Regions from separate parts of the Streptomyces sp. NPDC046909 genome, predicted to be linked through region 2. Evidence: riboswitches for the same ligand, from Rfam matches in the RefSeq annotation. Region 2 holds a riboswitch; each other region holds the start of a gene.
What was found. Region 2 has a riboswitch for thiamine pyrophosphate ahead of thiC (phosphomethylpyrimidine synthase ThiC). Riboswitches for the same ligand answer to the same signal wherever they lie in the genome.
Positions count from the first base shown of each region.

Region 1 (5,265 bases), on a different contig from region 2:
GACGATCTGCTGGGTCTCCTTGACCGTGCCCGCACGGGTGGAACCGCCGGCTCCGTATGTCACGGAGACGAAGTCGGGGGCGACCGCCTCGACCCTCCTGAGCGCGCTCCACAGGTTCCGCTCGCCCTTGGGGGTCTTCGGCGCCGAGAACTCGAACGAGTACGTCGTCTTGCCCGCGGCGAGCATGTCGCGCACGGTGCGTGCGCGGTCCGTCCTGGTGGATGCGGTTCCTAGGGCCATACCCGCAGGTTAGCCAGGGGGCGGCGGCCACCCAACCGGATCACGGAAATTTGCCCGTTTTGTCGACTTGTTGTCCACCCCTCGGACACTTGACGGACAAACGGATCAGGACGAGCGCCACGGTCGTGGCTACCGCCCTCGCAGCCGCTTGGCGAACTCCGCCGCCGCGGCCCCGGGGTCGTCCGCCTCCGTGATGGCCCGTACGACGACCACGCGGCGCGCTCCCGCCTCCAGCACCTCGTCCAGGTTGCCCAGGTCGATGCCGCCGATGGCGAACCACGGACGGTCGGTGCCGAGGCCCGCGGTGTGGCGGACCAGGTCGAGGCCGGGGGCGTGGCGGCCGGGCTTGGTGGGGGTCGGCCAGCAGGGGCCGGTGCAGAAGTAGTCGACGCCCTCCTGGACGGCGGCGGCCGCGGCCTCCGGCTCGGCGTGCGTGGAGCGGCCGATCAGGACGTCCTCGCCGAGGATCGCGCGGGCGGCGGGGACGGGGAGGTCGCCCTGGCCGAGGTGCAGTACGCCGGCGCCGGCGGCGTGGGCGACATCGGCCCGGTCGTTGACCGCGAGGAGCTTGCCGTGCCGGGCGCAGGCCTCGGCGAACACCGCCAGGTGCTCCAGTTCCTCGGCCGCCTCCATGCCCTTGTCGCGCAGCTGCACGATGTCGACCCCGCCGGCCAGCACGGCGTCGAGGAACTCGGGGAGATCCCCCTGGCGCTTGCGGGCGTCCGTGCACAGATAGACACGGGCGTCGGCGAGGTGGGCGCGGGCGTTGTCGGGCATGCGGGTGTCCCCCGGTGTCGATGGCGTACGGCCGCGAGCGGGTGCGGCCGCCCACGACGCCCGGTAGTGAACCACAGTCGGTTCACGGGACCGGGACCCGCTCAGGTCCCGGTCCCGCCACCGGACTGGGGTGGGGTCAGACGGCCAGGGCCTGGGCCCTGCGCTTCACCTCCGTGCCGCGGTTCTCACTCAGGGCCTGGGCGGGGGTGCCGGGGAGGCTGTCGTCGGGGGTGAAGAGCCACTCCAGCATCTCTTCGTCGGTGAAGCCGTCGTCCCTCAGCAGCGTCAGGGTCCCGGCGAGCCCCTTGACCACCTTCTGCTCGGCCCCGTCGATGAAGGCGGCGGGGACGTGCAGTGCGCGGTTCTCACCACGGCGTACGGCGATGAGCTGGCCCTCCTTGACCAGCTGCCGCACCCTTGTCACCTCGACGTCCAGCATTTCTGCGATGTCGGGGAGGGTGAGCCACTCGGGTACGAGAGCATCGGTCTTTGCGTCAATCTCGGTCACGACATCAAGCCTGCCATCCCGCACTGACAGTCGGAAGCCGGGGAGGTCCGACCCGGCACCACGAGACGGCCCCGGGACTACGCCACCGCCGCCTTCAACGGCCTCGCCGGATCCTCCAGGAGCACCGGGTCCAGCTCCGTCCCCGCCTCGATCAGCCGCCGCCCCTGTGCCAGGTCCCGGGGCCGGCCCACCGCCAGCAGGGCGGCCAGGCGGTTCTCGCGCAGCCAGCACACCGTCCAGGCCGGTCCGGAGGGGTCGCCGCGCCACAGGACCGTGTCGGCGGTCGTGTGGTGCCCGGCGTACTGGACGAAGCGGCCGAACTGCTCGGACCAGAAGTACGGCACCGGGTCGTAGACCGCGGGCGTCTCGCCGATGATGTTGGCGGCCACCGTGCGCGGGCCCTGAAGGGCGTTGTCCCAGTGGTGGACCAGGAGCCGCTCGCCGTACCTTCCCGAAGGGAAGGACGCGCAGTCGCCGACCGCGTAGACGTCCGGCACGGAGGTGCGCAGCCGGTCGTCGGCGACGACCTCACGGTGCGCGCCGAGTTCGATGCCCGAGCCGGCCAGCCAGGCCGTGGCGGGACGGGCCCCGATGCCGACCACGACGGCGTCGGCGGACAGCCGGGTGCCGTCGTCGAGGACGACCGAACCGGGCTCGATGTGCTCCACGCGCGCGTGGGTGCGCAACACCGCGCCCGCGTCGGCGTACCAGGACGTCATCGGCGCGGCCACCTCCGCGGGCAGCGCGCCCGCGAGCGGCCGGTCGGCGGCCTCCACGACCGTCACCGCGCAGCCCGCCTCGCGCGCGGCGGTGGCGAACTCGGCGCCGATCCAGCCCGCGCCGACGACCACGATGTCGTGCTGCCGGGCGAGCACGGGCCGCAGCCGCTCGGCGTCGTCGAGGGTGCGCAGCAGATGGACGCCCGGGACGCCCTCGGCGCCGGCCAGCCGGATCGGTTCGGCACCGGTGGCGAGGACCAGGACGTCGTACGGGACGGGCCCGTCCACCGTGTCCAGCCGATGGTCGCCGGGGTGGACGCCGAGCACCTCGCGGCCCAGTTCCAGGTCGATGCCGAGCGCCTCGAAGTCGACGTCGAAGGCGGAGCCCTCGGCCTTGCCGAGCAGTACGGCCTTGGACAGCGGCGGCCGGTCGTACGGCTGATGCGGCTCGGCGCCGAGCAGTGTCACGGTGCCGGTGAAGCCCTGTTCGCGCAGCGCGACCGCGGTCTGTACGCCGGCCATGCCCGCGCCGACCACGACCACCCGCTGCTGCGCCTGCGTGTCCGTCTCCTCGCTCACCGGATCACCATAGACAACTGACAAATTGTCAGTCAGGACTCGTGCGGGGTGACCTGCTCCACACCGTCAGCGCTCACCGCGATCTGCTCCACGACGCTCGTCCCGCGTCCCGCCTGCGACTCCCACTCCCAGGTCTCCTCAAGGCGCACCCGCCCGTCGGCGAGCTCCACGACCGTGGACACACAGTGCCCGGAGGAGGTCGTCCCGTCGTGCTTGAGCTGGACGTACCGGAAGTCGAGCCGGTCCCCGTCCCGGGTACCCACGAGATGCCCGCGTACGACGTCCCCGCCCGCGTACTCGGCCCAGATCCCGCCGTCCTTCTCGTGGTACGTGAACCGGGTGCGGGTACCCACCTGACCTGGGGCCTGGTCGGCGACCGGGGCGAGGACGAGACCGTCGAGCGAGCGTGCCACCGAGAGAGGCTCCCTTACTGAGACATACGGCGTCGGGCTAGGGTGGCCAACGTAGAGCACTCGCGGGAGCCCGGACGCACCGGGCTGAGAGGGAGGCTGGCGGCCTCCGACCGTACGAACCTGATCCGGGTCATGCCGGCGAAGGGAGGGGCTGGACGCCCATGTCCTCACGTACGTCAGACGTCCTCATTGTCGGGGGCGGAATCATCGGCCTCGTCACGGCCTGGCGGGCCGCGCAGCGCGGTTTCGCCACGGCCGTCGTCGATCCCGAACCGGGTGGCGGGGCCGCCCAGGTGGCCGCCGGGATGCTGGCCGCCGTCACGGAACTGCACTACGGCGAGCAGACCCTGCTGGGTCTGAACCTCGCCTCGGCGCGCCGCTATCCGGAGTTCGCGGCCGAGCTCACCGAACTGACCGGCCAGGACCTCGGCTACCGCCGCTGCGGCACCCTCGCCGTCGCGCTCGACGCCGACGACCGCGCCCATCTGCGCGAACTGCACGCCCTCCAGCGGGAGTCGGGCCTGGAGTCGGAGTGGCTGTCCGGCCGGGACTGCCGGCGTCTGGAGCCGATGCTCGCGCCGGGGGTGCGCGGCGGGCTGCGGGTGGACGGCGACCACCAGATCGACCCCCGGCGGCTGGTCAAGGCGCTGCTGGCCGCGTGCGAGCACGCGGGCGTGGTCTTCCACCGCCTCTGGGCCGAGCGCCTGAACGTCGTCGGGGACCGCGCCGTCGGCATCACGGCGACCGACGGCACCCGGCTGGGCGCGGGCCAGGTCGTCCTCGCCGGCGGCAGCCTCAGCGGGCGCCTCGCCGGGGTCCCCGACGACGTACTGCCGCCCGTGCGGCCCGTGAAGGGGCAGGTGCTGCGGCTGACCGTGCCGCAGCGGTACGCGCCGTTCCTGAACCGGACCGTGCGAGCCGTGGTCCGTGGCAGCCACGTCTATCTGGTGCCACGCGAGAACGGCGAGCTGGTGATCGGCGCGACCAGCGAGGAACTGGGCTGGGACACCACGGTCACCGCGGGCGGGGTGTACGAGCTGCTGCGCGACGCCCACGAGCTGGTGCCGGGGATCACGGAACTGCCGCTCACGGAGACCCGCGCGGGACTGCGCCCCGGGTCGCCGGACAACGCGCCGCTGCTCGGCCCGACCGAACTGCCGGGCCTGCTGCTGGCCACCGGCCACTACCGCAACGGCGTGCTGCTCACGCCGGTCACCGGCGACGCGATGGCCGACGTACTGACCACCGGTGAACTGCCGGACGAGGTCCGCCCGTTCACGCCCGCGCGGTTCGCCCGCCCCAAGAGCCTCACGGAGCAGCCCGCATGAACATCTCCGTCAACGGAGAGCCGCGCGAGTTCGCTCCCGGCACGGCTCTCGACCTCGTCGTGCGCGCCCTCACCCCGGCCCCCTCCGGAGTCGCCGCCGCCCTCAACGAAACCGTCGTCCCGCGCGGACAGTGGTCGTCGACGCCCCTCTCCGAGGGGGACCGCGTCGAGGTCCTGACCGCCGTCCAAGGAGGCTGACCCATGGCCGACGATCCCTTCCTCCTCGGCGGTACGGCCTTCTCGTCCCGTCTGATCATGGGCACCGGCGGGGCGCCCAGCCCGGAGGTGCTGGAGCGGGCGCTGGTCGCGTCCGGCACCGAGCTGACGACGGTCGCGATGCGGCGCGTGGACCCGAGCGTGCACGGTTCCGTCCTGTCGGTGCTGACCAGGCTGGGCATCCAGGTGCTGCCGAACACGGCGGGCTGTTTCACCGCCGGGGAGGCCGTCCTGACCGCCCGTCTCGCGCGCGAGGCCCTCGGCACCGACCTGGTCAAGCTGGAGGTCATCGCCGACGAGCGCACCCTGCTGCCGGACCCCATCGAGCTCCTGGACGCCGCCGAGACCCTGGTCGACGACGGTTTCACGGTGCTGCCGTACACCAACGACGACCCGGTCCTCGCCCGCAAGCTGGAGGACGCGGGCTGTGCGGCGATCATGCCGCTGGGCTCCCCCATCGGCTCCGGGCTCGGTATCCGCAACCCG
Region 1 is NZ_JBEYXC010000011.1:303,521-308,785, forward strand. Features, by position in the region: gene metF (methylenetetrahydrofolate reductase [NAD(P)H]) at 1-240, opposite strand, end outside; gene thiE (thiamine phosphate synthase) at 370-1,017, opposite strand; gene ABZ928_RS33625 (Rv2175c family DNA-binding protein) at 1,154-1,525, opposite strand; gene ABZ928_RS33630 (FAD-dependent oxidoreductase) at 1,603-2,766, opposite strand; gene ABZ928_RS33635 (hypothetical protein) at 2,856-3,236, opposite strand; TPP riboswitch at 3,289-3,400, shown strand; gene thiO (glycine oxidase ThiO) at 3,398-4,564, shown strand; gene thiS (sulfur carrier protein ThiS) at 4,561-4,761, shown strand; gene ABZ928_RS33650 (thiazole synthase) at 4,765-5,265, shown strand, end outside.
Region 1: linked by a shared signal. The riboswitch ahead of thiO (glycine oxidase ThiO) and the one ahead of thiC (phosphomethylpyrimidine synthase ThiC) in region 2 are both predicted to bind thiamine pyrophosphate.

Region 2 (5,265 bases):
TGCGTCACACCGTCCAGCCGTCGCCGCAGTTCGGCGAAGCGCATGGGCCGGCCGTCCTCCAGCGCCACCAGGACCAGCATCGTCCACTTGCTGGCGATCACGTCCAGCACGGCACGGGTGGGGCAGTCCCGCAGGAAGGCCGCCACGCCACCGTGTTCTCTCAGGTCAAAGCCGGTATCCACGAGGAACCTCGATATCAGACAAGTGCCTTCTTCCGCCGGGGTATTGCCCGGACGGAGCATGGGGAACACCGAGCGCCGCCGCCCCTCCTTCTCGGACAGCGGGCAGCCCGCCTTGCCGACGAGGAGTCCTGATGTCCGCCCGCCGTATGCATGCCGTCGTCCAGTCCGCGTTCGGCGGTCCGGAGGTGCTCACCTACACCGAGACCGATGTGCCGCAGCCCGGTCCCGGGGAGGTCCTGCTGCGGGTCGCCGGGGCCGGGGTCAACCCCGGTGACACCGTGCTCCGTTCCGGCCGGGTGCCGGAGCTGGTCACGCTGCCGTGGACCCCGGGCAACGACGTCGCCGGCGTCGTCGAGCGGGTCGGCGAGGGCGTGACCCGGTTCGCGCCGGGCGACCGGGTGTACGGCATGCTGGCGGTCACCCGGCACGGGGCGTACGCCGACTTCACCACCGCACCCGCCGAGGCGCTGGCCCTCGCGCCCAAGAACCTCGACCTCGCCCACGCGGCGGCCGTCCCCCTGGTCGCGTTCACCGCCTGGCAGGCGCTGACCGTACTGGCACGGGTCCGCCCCGGCGACCGCGTGCTGATCCACGCGGCGGCGGGCGGTGTCGGGCACGTCGCGGTCCAACTGGCCAAGGAGTTGGGCGCGTACGTCATCGGCACCGCGCGGGCGGCCAACCACGCCTTCCTGCGCGAGCTGGGCGCCGACGAACTGGTCGACTACACCACCACCGACTTCCGGACCGCCGTGCCACCCGTGGACGTGGTCCTGGACCTGGTCGGCGGCGCCTACGGCCCCCGCTCCCTCGACGTCCTCCGCCCTGACGGCCTCCTCATCGGCGCGTCGATCGACCCGGGCACGGACGAACAACAGGCCACCGCCCGCGGCCTGCGCTACGTCTGGGTCACAGCCGAGCCCTCCGGAGCGGTACTCGACCAGATCACCGACCGCATCGAAACCGGCCGCCTCCAGATCACGGTCCAGCACACCTTCCCCCTCGCCGAAGCGGCCGCGGCCCACCGCACGATCGAGGAGAAGCGCACCAACGGCAAGATCGTCCTCATGCCTTGACGGGGAGGGGCCCGGGTTCCACACAGACGCCGGGCCCCACCCCGTCACGCCGATCAGTCCGCGATCGGCAGGTACACCCTGTTGCCGCTCGCCGCGAACTCCTTCGACTTGAGCGCCATGCCCTCTTCGATCTCGTCCTGGGTTCCGCCGTGTCGGCGGCGGATGTCTTGAGAGATCTTCATCGAGCAGAACTTCGGCCCGCACATCGAGCAGAAGTGGGCCGTCTTCGCCGGCTCCGCCGGAAGCGTCTCGTCGTGGAACTCCCGGGCCGTGTCGGGGTCGAGGGCCAGGTTGAACTGGTCCTCCCAGCGGAACTCGAAGCGGGCGTCCGACAGGGCGTCGTCCCAGTCCTGTGCGCCAGGGTGTCCCTTGGCGAGGTCCGCCGCATGGGCCGCGATCTTGTAGGTGATGACGCCGGTCTTCACGTCGTCACGGTTGGGCAGGCCCAAGTGCTCCTTGGGCGTGACGTAGCAGAGCATCGCAGTGCCCCACCACGCGATCATCGCGGCGCCTATGCCCGAGGTGATGTGGTCGTACGCCGGGGCGACGTCCGTGGTCAGCGGGCCGAGCGTATAGAACGGAGCCTCCTCGCAGATCTCCTGCTGAAGGTCGATGTTCTCCTTGATCTTGTGCATCGGGACATGCCCCGGGCCCTCGATCATGGTCTGTACGTTGAAACGCTTGGCGATCGTGTTGAGTTCCCCGAGCGTCCTCAACTCCGCGAACTGCGCCTCGTCGTTGGCGTCCGCGATCGAGCCGGGCCGAAGGCCGTCGCCGAGCGAGTACGTCACGTCGTACGCGGCGAGGATCTCGCACAGCTCCTCGAAGTTCTCGTAGAGGAAGCTCTCCTTGTGGTGCGCCAGGCACCACGCCGCCATGATCGAGCCGCCGCGCGAGACGATCCCCGTCTTGCGGTTCGCCGTCAGCGGGACGTACGGCAGACGCACGCCCGCGTGGACCGTCATGTAGTCCACGCCCTGCTCGGCCTGCTCGATGACCGTGTCCTTGTAGATCTCCCAGGTCAGCTCCTCGGCCCTGCCGTCGACCTTCTCCAGGGCCTGGTAGAGCGGCACCGTGCCGATGGGGACGGGGGAGTTGCGCAGCACCCACTCGCGGGTGGTGTGGATGTTGCGGCCGGTGGAGAGGTCCATGACCGTGTCGGCTCCCCAGCGGGTCGCCCAGGTCATCTTCTCGACCTCCTCCTCGATGGAGGAGGTGACCGCGGAGTTGCCGATGTTGGCGTTGACCTTCACCAGGAACCGCTTGCCGATGATCATCGGCTCGATCTCCGGGTGGTTGACGTTGGCCGGGAGCACCGCGCGGCCGGCCGCGATCTCCTCCCGGACGACCTCGGGAGAGACGTTCTCCCGGATGGCCACGTACTCCATCTCCGGCGTGATCTCCCCCCGGCGCGCGTACGCGAGTTGCGTGACCGCCTGCCCCGTGCGGCCACGACGCGGCAGCCGGGGCCGTCCCGGGAAAACCGCGTCGAGGTTGCGCAGATTCCCGCCGCGCGGCGAGGTGTGCTTGATGCCGTCGTCCTCGGGACGGACGGGACGGCCCGCGTACTCCTCGGTGTCACCGCGGGTGATGATCCAGTTCTCCCGCAGCGGGGCCAGCCCCCGGCGGACGTCGGTGTCGACCGAGGGATCGGTGTACGGGCCCGATGTGTCGTACAGCGTGACCGACTGCCCGTTGGTGAGGTGCACCTGGCGGACCGGCACCCGCAGATCGGGGCGCGAGCCCTCGACGTACGCCTTGTGCCAGCCGATGGACTTCCCGCTCTCCGCGGACTTTTCGCCCTCAATGGGCTGTTCGTCCTGGCTGGAGGCAGGCGTGCGCGCGTCCTTGATGGTCATGAGACCTACTCCCTACGCCGGCATTACCCGGTAACAGGTTCGGCGGTCGACGCAGCGGTTTCCGTCTGCCGACGTTTCGTGGGGAACGTCACTCGCTTCCGATGACGTTCCACGTGAAACATCGCTGGGACGGAGGTCAGCGCCCTCTCAGCCCGGTGCTCCGAGCTCCCGCGTGTACAAAGGTGCCCCCACGCTAGCGTCAATTCGGGCGCGGTGAACAGAGGGCCCCTGCCGTTCTTGCGATGATCGGTCGGTGACCACGAGACATCAGCCCCCGTACCCGCCGCCCGAGCCGCCGCGCAGGCCCGGCTCCGGAAACGGGCCCGGCCACGGCCCCAGACCGGACAGCGGCCAGGGGTCCGGGTACGACTCCTACGACTCCGGGGAATGGCCCGCGTACGGGGCCGGTGGTGAGGCCGGAGGCGGGGCCGGTGGTGGGTTCGGGCAGGAGCCCGGGCCCGGCGGCCGGTTCCAGCAGGGGCACGGCTCTGGTGACGGCCATGGGCACAACGCCGGTGATGGTCACGATCACGGGCACGGGCAGGAACACGGGCACGGGCATGGACACGGGTCAGAATCCGGCGGCGGCGGTGGAGGCACAGGCGGCAGGGGCGATAGCGGCGGCGGTGGACACGGTCACTCCCACAGTCACAGCCACGGCCCGGCGGCCCCCGTCTCCAAGCATCTGCGCAAGGTCATCGCCGCGATCCTCATCCCCTTCGGCGTCGCCGTGATCGTCGGGCTCGCCGTGCTGTGGCCCGGCGGTGCGCCGGGCCATCAGCGCACCGGCGTCGGCTTCGACCGGCAGACCCAGCAGGCCACGGTCACCAAGGTCGTGAGCGTGAGCTGCAAGTCGGTGAACGCCTCGGGCGAGACCCCGACCGGCGACACCTCCACCGCCGAGGGCTCCTCCGCCCAGCAACAGGCCGACGGCGACTGCAAGAAGGCGACGATCCGCGTCGACACCGGCAAGGACAAGGGCCGTACGTTCACCGAGATCGTGCAGCCGGACCAGTCCCGGCAGTTGCACGAGGGCGAGAAGGTCGTGGTCGCCTACGAGCCCTCCGCACCGAAGGACCTGCAGTACTCGGTCACCGACGTCAACCGCAGGCTCCCCATGGCCCTGCTCGCCGGGATCTTCGCACTCGCCGTCGTGGTCGTCGGGCGGTTGCGGGGCGTCATGGCGCTGGTCGCGCTGGCCATCAGCTTCCTGATCCTCAACTTCTTCATCCTGCCCGCGATCCTTCAGGGCTCGAATCCGCTGGTCGTGGCCGTGGTCGGGGCGAGCGCCATCATGCTGATCGCCCTGTATCTGTGCCATGGGCTGTCGGCGAGAACATCGGTCGCCGTCCTCGGCACGCTGATCTCGCTGCTGCTGATCGGCGTCCTCGGCTCACTGTTCATCGGCTGGGCCGCGCTCACCGGCAACACCGACGACAACACCGGCCTGATCCACGGCCTGTACCCGTCGATCGACATGAGCGGTCTGCTGCTCGCCGGCGTCATCATCGGCTCCCTCGGTGTCCTCGACGACGTGACGGTCACCCAGACGTCGGCGGTCTGGGAGCTGCACGAGGCCAACCCGACGATGGGCTGGCGGGGGCTGTATCGCGCCGGCATCCGGATCGGCCGCGACCACATCGCGTCCGTCGTCAACACGCTCGTCCTCGCCTACGCGGGCGCCGCGCTGCCGCTGCTGCTGCTCTTCTCGATCGCGCAGTCCAGCGTGGGCACGGTCGCCAACAGCGAGTTGGTCGCCGAGGAGATCGTGCGCACGCTGGTGGGCTCGATCGGCCTGGTCGCGTCCGTGCCGGTCACGACCGCGCTGGCGGCCCTGGTGGTCTCGGCCGACAAGCCCGGAAGTCCGGACTCCCAGGCCGCGGGTGACCGGCCGTCACCGGTCGGCGTGCAGTCCATGTCGGCGGGCAGCCAGCCGGCCGCGGCACGAGGCGGACGGGGGCGCCGCCGCAAGCGCTGACGCCTGCGGCCAACAGGAACGGCCACCGGAACGGCCACAGCAGGGCGTAAGGCCCACAGCACGGCGTACGGCCACAGCACGGCGTACGGCGGCCCTCAGGCCGTAAGCCTCAAGGCCCGGCGCCCTCGTTCGCGGCGCCCGGGCCCTCGCCCAGGAGAAGCGTTCCTGCAACG
Region 2 is NZ_JBEYXC010000003.1:685,863-691,127, reverse strand. Features, by position in the region: gene ABZ928_RS11955 (helix-turn-helix domain-containing protein) at 1-182, opposite strand, end outside; gene ABZ928_RS11950 (NADP-dependent oxidoreductase) at 314-1,255, shown strand; gene thiC (phosphomethylpyrimidine synthase ThiC) at 1,309-3,114, opposite strand; TPP riboswitch at 3,107-3,296, opposite strand; gene ABZ928_RS11940 (YibE/F family protein) at 3,368-5,092, shown strand.

Region 3 (5,265 bases), on a different contig from region 2:
CCGACGACGGCGCGTTCCGCGTCATGACGTTCCTGGTCCTCACGGTCGTCAGCGACACCGGGGCGTACGCCATCGGCTGGCGCTTCGGCAAGCACAAGCTCGCTCCGCGCATCAGCCCCGGCAAGACCCGTGAGGGCCTGCTGGGCGCGGTGTCGTTCGCGATGGTGGCGGGCGCGCTGTGCATGCAGTTCCTGATCGACGAGGGCACCTGGTGGCAGGGCCTGCTCCTGGGCCTCGCGGTCGCGGCCAGTGCGACGCTGGGTGACCTCGGCGAGTCGATGATCAAGCGGGACCTCGGCATCAAGGACATGGGCACGCTGCTGCCGGGGCACGGCGGCATCATGGACCGGCTGGACTCCCTGCTGCCGACGGCGCCGGTGGTCTGGCTGCTGCTGGTGCTGTTCGTCGGCTCCGGCTGATCGTTTCCGTACGACTGGTCGTCTCCGTACATGGGTGGAGCCCCCGCTTCGGCGGGGGCTCCTCCTGTTCTACGGGCTTCCGCGGTGGGACGATTCCCGTGTAAGCCCTCGAAAGGGATCGCCCTGGAAGGAGGGCGTCATGTCCACCATCCGTGAAGTGATCGACGTCGACCGCAGTCCCGAGGACGTCTACGCGTACATCACCGACCCCTCCCACCTGCCGGAATGGCAGCTGAGCGCCGTCAAGGCGGAACCGCTCGACGAAGGGCCGATGCACGCCGGATCCCGGGTCCGGGTCATCCGGCGGATCGGGAACCGCGAGATCCCGATGACCGTCCAGTTCGACGAGCTCGACCCTCCGCACAGCTGGGATCTGCACGGGATCGAAGGGCCCGTACGGCCCCGTACCCACGGTGAGATCGAGTCGCTCGACGACGGGCGCCGGTCCCGCGTGACCATAGAGATCGACTTCGAGGGGCACGGCCTCGGCAGGGCCCTGGTCCCCCTCGTCGTCCGCCCGCAGGTCCGCAAGGAGCTGCCCCGGGACGAGCGGCTGCTCAAGGAGCGCCTGGAAGGCACCGCGACCTAGGACGTGACCTAGGACGTGCAGACGTCCTTCAGCTCATCGGCGGCGGCGTCGATCCGGCTGCTGTCCGGGTCGGTGTCGCCGTCCAGGACGGCCTTGTTGTAGTCGTCGATGGCCTTGGCCAGGTCGTCGACGGCCTTGTCCACCTTGCCGTCGTCCGTGGTGTCGTCGATCTTGTCGAGGTTCTCCTCGATGGTGACGATGGACTCGTCGGTCTTCGAGGGATCCTTCGCCGCGTCCCAGCCCGCCTCGTGGATGGCCTTCAGACTGTCGGCGATCGTGTCGGCGTTGGTGAGGCAGTCGAGCGCGTTGTCGGTGTCCTCGCAGCCGGTCAGCAGCCCGGCGGTCAGGGTGACGGCGGCGACGGTGGTGGCGACGGCGGCGATACGGCGTCGGCGGCGGCGGTTGACGGCCATGGAACGGTCCCCTCCTGGAAGGCACAGAGCGCTGATGCGAGCTGTGCCGACCACGATTCCGCCCACACGGCCCCCCTCACGAGGCAGCGGCCACCCGTATCCGGGGTGGAGCCGGCTACACCGTGGTGACGCTCTGTGCGGACAACAGGACACACCATTCGATCTGCGACACTGGTACGACCATGCCGAAGCCCGGAGAACTCACTTTCGTCGCCCCGCGCGGAGCCAAGAAGCCGCCGCGGCACCTTGCCGATCTCACTCCTGCCGAGCGCAAGGACGCCGTGGCCGAGATCGGTGAGAAGCCGTTTCGTGCCAAGCAGCTCTCGCAGCACTACTTCGCGCGGTACGCGCACGATCCGGAGCAGTGGACCGACATCCCCGCTGCGGCTCGGCCGAAGTTGCAGGAGGCGCTGCTTCCTGAGCTGATGACTGTCGTGCGGCATCTGTCGACCGATCAGGGGACCACGCGCAAGACGCTGTGGCGGCTGTTCGACGGGACGCTCGTCGAGTCGGTGCTCATGCGGTACCCGGACCGGGTGACCATGTGCATCAGCTCGCAGGCCGGGTGCGGGATGAACTGTCCGTTCTGCGCGACCGGGCAGGCGGGGCTGGACCGGAATCTGTCCAGTGCTGAGATCGTCCATCAGATCGTCGATGGGATGCGGGCGCTCAGGGACGGAGAAGTGCCTGGTGGGCCCGCGCGGCTCTCCAACATCGTCTTCATGGGGATGGGCGAGCCGCTCGCCAACTACAAGCGGGTTGTGACCGCTGTCCGTGCGCTCACCGATCCCGCACCCGACGGGCTCGGGCTGTCGCAGCGGGGCATCACCGTTTCGACGGTCGGGCTCGTGCCGGCCATTCATCGGTTCGCCGACGAAGGGTTCAAGTGCCGGCTCGCGATCTCGCTGCACGCTCCCGACGACGAGCTGCGCGACACCCTCGTCCCCGTGAACACGCGGTGGAAGGTGCGCGAGGTGCTCGAGGCCGGGTTCGAGTACGTGGAGAAGTCCGGGCGGCGGCTTTCGATCGAGTACGCGCTCATTCGCGACATCAATGATCAGGCCTGGCGCGGTGACCGGCTCGGGCGGCTGCTCAAGGGCAAGCCCGTGCACGTCAATCTCATTCCGCTCAACCCGACTCCGGGCTCCAAGTGGACCGCCTCGCGACCCGAGGACGAGAAGGCGTTCGTCGAGGCGATCGCCGCGCACGGGGTGCCCGTCACCGTCCGGGACACCCGTGGGCAGGAGATCGACGGGGCCTGCGGTCAGCTTGCCGCGAGTGAGCGGTAGTCTGACCGGCGTAAGAACATCTTCATATCCGACAGGGGAGCGCCACAGCGCTGAGAGTGCGGCAATCGGGCCGCAGACCCTCTGAACCTCGCCCAGGTCATTCTGGGTAGGAAGTTCGGTCATCACCGTGAACACCAAGAAGTACTGTGCCGTCGTCGTGGGCCTCGGCCTGCTCGCGCTGTCCGCGTGCGGGTCCTCCGACGAGGGTGCCAAGAGCGAGTCCAAGACCGTCACCCTCGTCAGCCATGACTCGTGGGCCGTCTCCAAGGGCGTCCTCGCCGCCTTCGAGAAGGAGTCCGGCTACAAGGTCAAGGTCCTGGAGGACGGCGACGCCGGGCAGGCCGTCAACAAGGCGATCCTGACCAAGGACAACCCGCAGGGCGACGTCTTCTTCGGCGTCGACAACACCCTGCTCTCCCGGGCCCTCGACAACGGGCTCTTCCAGCCGTACGAGGCGAAGGGCGCCGGCACGATCAAGGCCGGCTTCCGGGTCGACGGGGACAAGGTCACGCCCATCGACACCGGCGACATCTGCCTCAACTACGACAAGGCCTGGTTCAGCCAACACAAGGTCCAGCCGCCTACGTCGTACGACGATCTCGTCAAGCCCGCCTACAAGAACCTCCTCGTCACCGAGAACGCCGCCACCTCCTCGCCGGGGCTCGGGTTCCTGCTCGGGACCGCCGCCAAGTACGGCGACGACGGGTGGGAGGCGTACTGGAGCAAGCTCAAGGCCAACGGCGTCAAGGTCGTCGACGGCTGGGAGCAGGCCTACAACGAGGAGTTCTCCGGGTCCGCCGGGGGGAAGAAGGCGAAGGCCGACCGGCCGCTCGTCGTCTCCTACGCCTCCTCGCCGCCCGCCGAGGTCATCTACGCCGACCCGAAGCCGTCGACCGCGCCGACCGGTGTCGTCGAGGGGACCTGCTTCCGGCAGGTCGAGTACGCGGGGCTGCTGAGCAACGCGAAGAACAGCGAGGGCGGCAAGGCGCTCATCGACTTCCTCCTGACCAAGAAGTTCCAGGAGGACATGCCGCTCAACATGTTCGTCTACCCGGTGGTCGAGGGCGCGGCCGTGCCCGCCGAGTTCACGCAGTACGGCCCCGCCGCCGAGGACCCCGAGACCATGGACCCGGCGAAGATCGCCGACAACCGTGACGACTGGGTCAAGTCGTGGACCTCGCTCGTACTGAAGTAACCCCGCGTTTCAGGCGCTTCAAGGGGAACGCGGCGCGGCTCGGGCTCATGGCCCTGCCCGTCGCGTTCTTCGGGGTCTTCTTCGCCTGGCCCGTCGCCGCGATCGTCGCGCGCGGGCTCAAGGTCGACGGGGCCTGGCAGTTCGGGCGGATCGCGGACGTGCTCGGGCAGTCCGACATCCGGCACGTCCTGTGGTTCACCACCTGGCAGGCGCTCGCCTCCACCGCGCTCACCCTGCTGATCGCGCTGCCCGGCGCCTACGTGTTCGCGCGCTTCGAGTTCCCGGGCAAACAGGTGCTGCGGGCGGTCGTGACCGTGCCGTTCGTGCTGCCGACGGTCGTCGTCGGTACGGCGTTCCTGGCGCTGGTCGGGCGCGGGGGACTGCTCGACGAGCTGTGGGGCGTACGCCTGGACACGACCGTGTGGGCCATCCTGCTCGCGCATGTCTTCTTCAACTACGCGGTGGTCGTACGGACGGTCGGCGGGCTCTGGTCGCAGCTCGACCCCCGGCAGGAGGAGGCCGCGCGGATGCTGGGCGCCTCGCGGCTGAGGGCCTGGCGGAAGGTGACCCTGCCCGCGCTCGGGCCCGCCGTGGCGGCCGCCGCGCTCATGGTCTTCCTGTTCACCTTCACCTCCTTCGGTGTGGTGCAGATCCTCGGCGGACCGACCTTCTCCACCCTTGAGGTCGAGATCTACCGGCAGACCACCGACCTCTTCGACCTTGCCACGGCCGCGGTCCTCACGATCATCCAGTTCGTCGCCGTCGGTGCGATCCTCGCCCTGCACGCCTGGACGGTACGGCGCCGGGAGACCGCGCTGCGGCTCGTGGACGCCTCCGCCACGGCACGGCGGCCGCGCGGTGCCGGACAGTGGGCGCTGCTGGCCGGCGTGCTGGCCACCATCGCCGTACTCCTGCTGCTGCCGCTCGCCGTGCTCGTGCAACGCTCCCTCGACGCCCCCGACTTCGCGTACTACCGGGCCCTGACCTCGGCCGACGGCGGAGTCTTCCTGGTGCCGCCGATCGAGGCGATCGGCAACTCGCTCTCGTACGCCGTCGCCGCCACCGCCATCGCGGTCGTCATCGGCGGTCTCGCCGCGGCCGCGCTGACCCGGCGGGACGCGGGACGGTTGGTACGGGGCTTCGACGCGCTGCTGATGCTGCCGCTGGGGGTGTCCGCGGTGACCGTCGGGTTCGGGTTCCTGATCGCCCTCGACGAGCCGCCGTTGAATCTGCGGTCCTCGTGGATCCTTGTGCCGCTCGCGCAGGCGCTGGTCGGGGTGCCCTTCGTCGTCCGGACCATGCTGCCGGTGCTGCGGGCCGTGGACCACCGGCTCCGGGAGGCGGCGGCCGTGCTCGGGGC
Region 3 is NZ_JBEYXC010000004.1:774,495-779,759, forward strand. Features, by position in the region: gene ABZ928_RS16545 (phosphatidate cytidylyltransferase) at 1-419, shown strand, start outside; gene ABZ928_RS16550 (SRPBCC family protein) at 559-1,008, shown strand; gene ABZ928_RS16555 (hypothetical protein) at 1,017-1,421, opposite strand; gene rlmN (23S rRNA (adenine(2503)-C(2))-methyltransferase RlmN) at 1,604-2,710, shown strand; TPP riboswitch at 2,734-2,841, shown strand; gene ABZ928_RS16565 (thiamine ABC transporter substrate-binding protein) at 2,838-3,905, shown strand; gene ABZ928_RS16570 (iron ABC transporter permease) at 3,953-5,265, shown strand, end outside.
Region 3: linked by a shared signal. The riboswitch ahead of ABZ928_RS16565 (thiamine ABC transporter substrate-binding protein) and the one ahead of thiC (phosphomethylpyrimidine synthase ThiC) in region 2 are both predicted to bind thiamine pyrophosphate.